2 regions of the Caloramator sp. E03 genome follow, and region 2 is predicted to be linked to the other one. Evidence: a T-box and tRNA genes for the amino acid it is inferred to sense, from the RefSeq annotation. Region 2 holds a T-box; the other holds one or more tRNA genes.

The links. The T-box of region 2 lies ahead of ileS (isoleucine--tRNA ligase). A T-box ahead of a tRNA ligase gene usually reads a tRNA of that ligase, here a tRNA-Ile.
Region 1: it encodes a tRNA-Ile, which carries the amino acid that the T-box ahead of ileS (isoleucine--tRNA ligase) is inferred to sense. The anticodon was not compared.

Annotation. Positions count from the first base shown of each region.
Region 1 is NZ_CP040093.1:1,535,349-1,538,726, forward strand. It holds gene FDN13_RS07605 (DUF3892 domain-containing protein) at 4-219, opposite strand; gene FDN13_RS07610 (DUF3892 domain-containing protein) at 228-443, opposite strand; gene FDN13_RS07615 (uracil-DNA glycosylase) at 537-1,088, opposite strand; rRNA gene rrf (5S ribosomal RNA) at 1,691-1,807, opposite strand; tRNA gene FDN13_RS07625 (tRNA-Ala) at 1,814-1,889, opposite strand; tRNA gene FDN13_RS07630 (tRNA-Ile) at 1,907-1,983, opposite strand; rRNA gene rrf (5S ribosomal RNA) at 1,988-2,104, opposite strand; rRNA gene FDN13_RS07640 (23S ribosomal RNA) at 2,135-3,378, opposite strand, start outside.
Region 2 is NZ_CP040093.1:367,162-370,539, forward strand. It holds gene ileS (isoleucine--tRNA ligase) at 1-1,391, opposite strand, end outside; T-box leader at 1,444-1,647, opposite strand; gene FDN13_RS01965 (DivIVA domain-containing protein) at 1,695-2,159, opposite strand; gene FDN13_RS01970 (RNA-binding protein) at 2,172-2,939, opposite strand; gene FDN13_RS01975 (YggT family protein) at 2,954-3,229, opposite strand; gene FDN13_RS01980 (cell division protein SepF) at 3,241-3,378, opposite strand, start outside.

The DNA of each region.
Region 1 (3,378 bases), 1.2 Mb from region 2:
CACCTATTTCACTTCTGGTAAGTTTTCTATATTAAAACCTATTCCCTGTATTTTTTCTTTACCTTTTTCATCACAAATTATTTTTACATTTCCCAATTCACCTTTTTTAATCATAAAAACTGCTTGCTCATTATCAATTATAGAACCTGTATTTAGTTCATAACCTATTATGTTCTTTGTACCATCTTTTATTATCTTTTCTACTTTTAAGTCTTTCAAAAAAACACCTACCTTATCTCTGGTAAATTATCTAAATTATTTTCTTCATTACCATCAGGAAGACTTCTTAAATACTTTTCACCTTTTTTTGAAACCCCAACTCTCACATTAGCTATCTGACCATTTTCAGCATAAATTATACCTTCCTCCTTTGATATTATTTTACCATTATCTAATTTATAAGCTACTATTTCTCCTTTATCATCATGTTTTACACCTATCACTTTATACAATATCATCCCTCCTATTTTATTTTTAACTATATTTATCAAAATATACTGCATTAAAAAAACCTTTCACATAATATGAAAGGCATATCACAATTTTTTAAGTTTATCCCTAATATTTTTAAAATCTTCCCATGAATCCTTTTTTTTACTTGGATCCCTTAAAAGAGCTGAAGGATGATATGTTGGGATTATATAAAAATTACCTTTTTGATACCAAACTCCTCTATCTTTAGTTATTCTAATTTCCCTGCTTATTATATACTTTGCTGAGGTTGCACCAAGACAAACTATAATCTTTGGTCTTACAATTGCAACTTGATATCTTAAATATGGTAGGCACTTTATGGCTTCTTCTTCTAAAGGAACTCTATTATTAGGAGGCCTACATTTTACTATGTTTGCAATATAAACATCTTCCCTTTTTAGTTCAATTGCCTCAATCATTCTCGTTAAAAGCTGACCAGCCCTACCTACAAAAGGTCTACCTGTATTATCCTCCTCTTCCCCTGGCCCCTCACCTATAAACATTATTTTTGCATCTATGTTGCCTTCTCCAACAACAACATTTTTTCTTTTACTATGCAAAGAACATCTTCTACATTTATTTATTATCTCTGTTAATTCATTCATATTATACACATTTTCACCTTCTAATAAAGCTTAAACTTTAATATATTTTTTTGGGGTGAAATTATGATAATCCTTACATGTCTTATTGCTATAACTTTTATTATTGTAACAATTATATCACAAAAATATAAGAGATCTGAAGAAGAATGTTTCATAATAAAAATATTTGTGTATTTTATATTATCAGGTATTTTTGTTTATATAAATAACAAAGTTCCTATTCCAATAGGCTTTATAATATCATTGCTTATAATAAATAACCGTAAATCTAATAGAAAATCAAAATATATTTGTATTTTCATTGGATTCATAAGCAGCATTATATGTGTTATGCTATATTACTATTTTTGTTTATAATTATTTATAATTTGTAATAGGATATAATATTATAAAGATTTTGAACTTTATATATTGCAAATATAATTTTAAATATGATATACTTATAGTAGTTAGAAGTTTATTTAGCAAATAAGAGCCCTTTCATATAACATATCCCCATGATTGAACCCTATTAACTGACCTTAGCCAGGTGAACCCCCTGGCTTTTTTTCTGCACTTTATAACATTTATATAAATAAAAAATACCCTAAGAAAATCTTAGAGTATTTTTTATTTGGCAGACACCTACTTTCCCAAGCCGTCTCCAGCTTAGTATCATCGTCGCACCCAGGCTTAACCTTCGTGTTCGGAATGGGAACGGGTGTTACCCCGGATGCCTAACCACCAAATTAAAATGGTGGAGATAAAGAGATTCGAACTCTTGACCCCCTGCTTGCAAGGCAGGTGCTCTCCCAACTGAGCTATACCCCCACGAAAATATATAAAATTGGTGGGCCTTCAGGGATTCGAACCCCGGACCGACCGGTTATGAGCCGGTTGCTCTAGCCAGCTGAGCTAAAGGCCCAATTATCTGGCAGACACCTACTTTTCCAAGCCGTCTCCAGCTTAGTATCATCGGCGCACCCGGGCTTAACCTTCGTGTTCGGAATGGGAACGGGTGTTACCCCGGATGCCTAACCACCAGATTAATTCTTTCAAAACTGCACAGCAAATTATTGATCAAGCCCTCGACCTATTAGTACCAATCAGCTGAACGCCTCACGGCGCTTACACCTTTGGCCTATCAACCTTGTGTTCTTCAAGGGGTCTTACCCTTACGGTGGGAAATCTCATCTTGAGGTGGGCTTCGCGCTTAGATGCCTTCAGCGCTTATCCCTTCCGAACATGGCTACCCAGCTGTGCTCCTGGCGGAACAACTGGTGCACCAGAGGTTCGTCCATCCCGGTCCTCTCGTACTAAGGACAGCTCCTCTCAAATTTCCTACGCCCGCGACGGATAGGGACCGAACTGTCTCACGACGTTCTGAACCCAGCTCGCGTGCCGCTTTAATGGGCGAACAGCCCAACCCTTGGGACCTACTTCAGCCCCAGGATGCGACGAGCCGACATCGAGGTGCCAAACCTCCCCGTCGATGTGGACTCTTGGGGGAGATCAGCCTGTTATCCCCGAGGTAGCTTTTATCCGTTGAGCGATGGCCCTTCCACTCGGTACCACCGGATCACTAAGCCCGACTTTCGTCCCTGCTCGAGATGTCTCTCTCACAGTGAAGCTCCCTTCTGCCTTTGCACTCTCCGCGCGATTTCCAACCGCACTGAGGGAACCTTTGGGCGCCTCCGTTACTCTTTAGGAGGCGACCGCCCCAGTCAAACTGCCCACCTAACAATGTCCCGTGACTTGATTCAAAGCCTCCGGTTAGAGCTTCAGTATCATCAGGGTGGTATCCCAAGGTCGACTCCAGCAAAGCTGACGCCCTGCCTTCTCTGTCTCCCACCTATCCTGTACAGACAATACCGAAACTCAATGCTAAGCTACAGTAAAGCTCTACGGGGTCTTTCCGTCCAATCGCGGGTAACCGGCATCTTCACCGGTACTACAATTTCGCCGAGTCCCTTGTTGAGACAGTGCCCAGGTCATTACGCCATTCGTGCGGGTCGGAACTTACCCGACAAGGAATTTCGCTACCTTAGGACCGTTATAGTTACGGCCGCCGTTTACTGGGGCTTCGGTTCAAAGCTTCGCTTGCGCTAACCTTTCCCCTTAACCTTCCAGCACCGGGCAGGCGTCAGCCCCTATACATCATCTTGCGATTTAGCAGAGACCTGTGTTTTTGCTAAACAGTTGCCTGGGCCTATTCTCTGCGGCTCTATCTCTAGAGCACCCCTTCTCCCGAAGTTACGGGGTCAATTTGCCGAGTTCCTTAACAAGGGTTCTCTCGCTCGTCTTAGGATTCTCTCCTCAC
Region 2 (3,378 bases):
CAAATTCTCTGTCTTGATATACACCAGTCAGCTCTTTCAGCAACCATATTAGAAATTCTTTCTTCACCCCATGCTGGTAGCCATTCTACTTCCTTTATTGCATTAATAGCCTCATCCTTAAAGTCTTCAACAGATGCAAACCACTGTTCAGTAGCTCTAAACAGTATAGGATTTTTACATCTCCAGCAGTGTGGATAGGAGTGAGTTATCTTTTCATCAGCAAGAAGTGCCCCTTCATTTTTTAAATCTTCAAAAATTACCTTATTACCCTCTTTATATGTCAATCCTTCGTATTTTCCAGCTTCCTTTGTAAATCTTCCTCTTCCATCTACAGGATTTAAAACTTCAAGGTTGTATTTTTGTCCTATTATAAAGTCTTCTTCACCATGACCTGGAGCTGTGTGTACACATCCAGTACCAGACTCTAAGGTTACATGCTCTCCAACTATTATAACTGAATCCCTATCATATAAAGGATGCTTTGCAACCTGTCCTTCAAGCTCACTTCCTTTAAATGATGCTATTATCTCTTCCCCTTCGAGTTTTGCAACCTTTTTTAAGTTATCAAGAAGTTCTTTTGCAACTATATATACTTCATTATCAAATTTAGCAAGAACATATTCAAAGTCAGGACCAAGACATATTGCAAGGTTTGCTGGTATAGTCCAAGTTGTAGTAGTCCAGATAACATAATAAATATTATTTAAATCAACATTAAGATTTTTAAATAATCCTTTATCATCTTTAACTCTGAATTTAACATATATTGAATTTGAGGTTTCATCGGCATATTCAATTTCAGCTTCTGCAAGGGCAGTTTCGCAGGATGGGCACCAGTAAACAGGTTTTAATCCCTTATATATATACCCCTTCTCTGCCATCTTCCCAAATACTTCTATTTGTTTTGCTTCAAACTTTGGCTCAAGAGTAAGGTAAGGGTTATCCCAATCTCCTGTTACACCAAGCCTTTTGAATTGTTCCTTTTGCTTTGCAACCTGATCAAGAGCATATTCTTTACATATCTTTCTGAACTTTAAAGGTCCAACCTCATGGGCTTTAATTCCAAGCTTTTTAATTGCTTGAAGCTCGATAGGAAGACCGTGTGTATCCCATCCGGGAACATAAGGTGTATAATAGCCTCTTATTGCTTTGTATTTATTGATTATATCTTTTAAAACCTTATTTAATGTATGACCAAGATGTATATCACCATTTGCATAAGGAGGTCCGTCATGCAAAATAAAGGATTTTTGACCTTTATTCTTCTCTAACGTTTTTTCATATATCTTATTTTCCTCCCAAAATTTTAAGATTCCTGGTTCTTTTTGTGGCAGATTTGCCCTCATTGCAAAATCAGTTTTTGGTAGATTTAGCGTTTTACTGTAGTCCATTATATTTATCCCTCCTGAGTAAATTGTTACAAAAATAAAAAAACAGACTCCTCCCTGGGGCGAGAAGTCTGTCGCGGTACCACCCATATTTATAACTCAATTAGATAACGGCAATAAATGTGCCGGCACAGCTTACTAAAAATTCAGCCTGCAACTTAGGGGCGATTTTCAACATATATATAGCCTACAGGCTTTCACCTAACCCTGCTCTCTTTAAGGCATCAAGATGTTTACTCTTCCCCGTCATAGTTTTTCAACATTATGCAATAATATACTACAAATAAATAAATATGTCAATATGTACTATCTTTTTGCAAGTAAATCAACTTCTGATTTTTCTAAAGTTTCAAGCTGAGCCTCAAGTAATGCTTTAAATCTTGATTTAAACATATTATATTCCTGTTTTAAAATCTCATATTCCTTATTTATTTGAAGTACATTCTGCTGAGCTTTGTTTATAATATCTGTTGCCTGTTCCTGAGCATTTTTTATTATAAGCTCTGATTCCTTTTTTGCAGCTTCCTTTGCCTGATCTGCAGCTCCTTGGGCTAAAATCAAAGTACTTTGAAGAGTTGTCTCTATATTTGAATACTGTTCAATTTTTTCATTAAGCGCAGCTATCTTTTCTTTTTGTGTCATACATTCTTTATATAGCTTTTCATAATCTTCTAATATCTGGTCCAAAAAATCATCGACCTCATCTATATCATAGCCTCTAAATACCTTTTTAAACTCCTTGTTGCTTATTTCATTAGGTGTAATAGTCATGGCTTTAACCTCCTATACAAACTTTTTTATGATTAAAGTTATTCTATCCTTTTTAGTTGTTCCTGTTATTTTATCTATTAAAAATCTTCCATAACCTTTAACCGATATTAAATCCCCTTCTTTAACTTTTTTCGAAGCATCATCACATATTAAATAATTTAACTTCACACTTCCATTTTTGATAAAAATAGAAGATTTTTCCCTTGATAAGTTAATAGCTCCTGAAACTATTGCATCAAGCCTCATAGAGGCTACATTCACAGCTTTTTCGCTAAACTGCTGCACTCTTTCTCTTGCATCTTCGTAATCTATCTTTTTAATCTTTACACCTGTATGCCTTATCTTGTTTAGATTTATAACTATATAATCACTTATGTCCTTGAGAACATAGATTTCAGCACCATCTTCATATAAATTTATATCCCCTATTTTTTCCCTTTTTATTCCAAGAGAAAGTATAGCTCCCAAAAAATCCCTATGTGTCAGATTTTCAAACTTAAAATTGCAGCTTATTTTTATAACATCAACAGGATTATAATCTATATCTTCATAACAGCTTATAACTCCAACAGCCCTTTCAAAATCACCTTTTCCTCCAATAAAAGAAACATGCAGTCCTTCCTCATTACATAGCTGCTTTAAAAACTCCTGACTATCTGGAAATAAAAAATCTGTATAAATATCCTTAAAACTTTTCTTTGCTCTTTTTACCTTATCTAAAAGTTCCATATAAATCTGTTTATTCTCCGAAGTATTAGCAATGTACTTTTCTATATCCATATCTTCACCTTAACTTAATATATTGTAAGCAAAATATTTATAATAAGTTTTTTTAATATATCGAGTAGGAAAATTGCTATAGCTGGTGAAAAATCTATTGGCAGGTTTGGAATTATAGATTTTTGAATCCTATAACATGGATCTAATATAGGATTTACAATAGACCTAATAAGTCTAATAAATTCATTACTTCTTAGAGGAGCCATAAAGGATAAAATAACATCAATTATAATCAATATTTCTATAACGTTAATTAATTTACTTATAGCAGATATTAATATATACTGCAATTTTACTCCTCCTATCTATCATTTAAAGAAAAAAAGCTATTCTTATTTATCTCATTTTTAAATTCATTAGAAACTTCAACATTTTCAGGTGCAAATATGTATATTGATTTAGCTATCTGTTCAAAGGAGCCATTTAAAGCATAACAAGC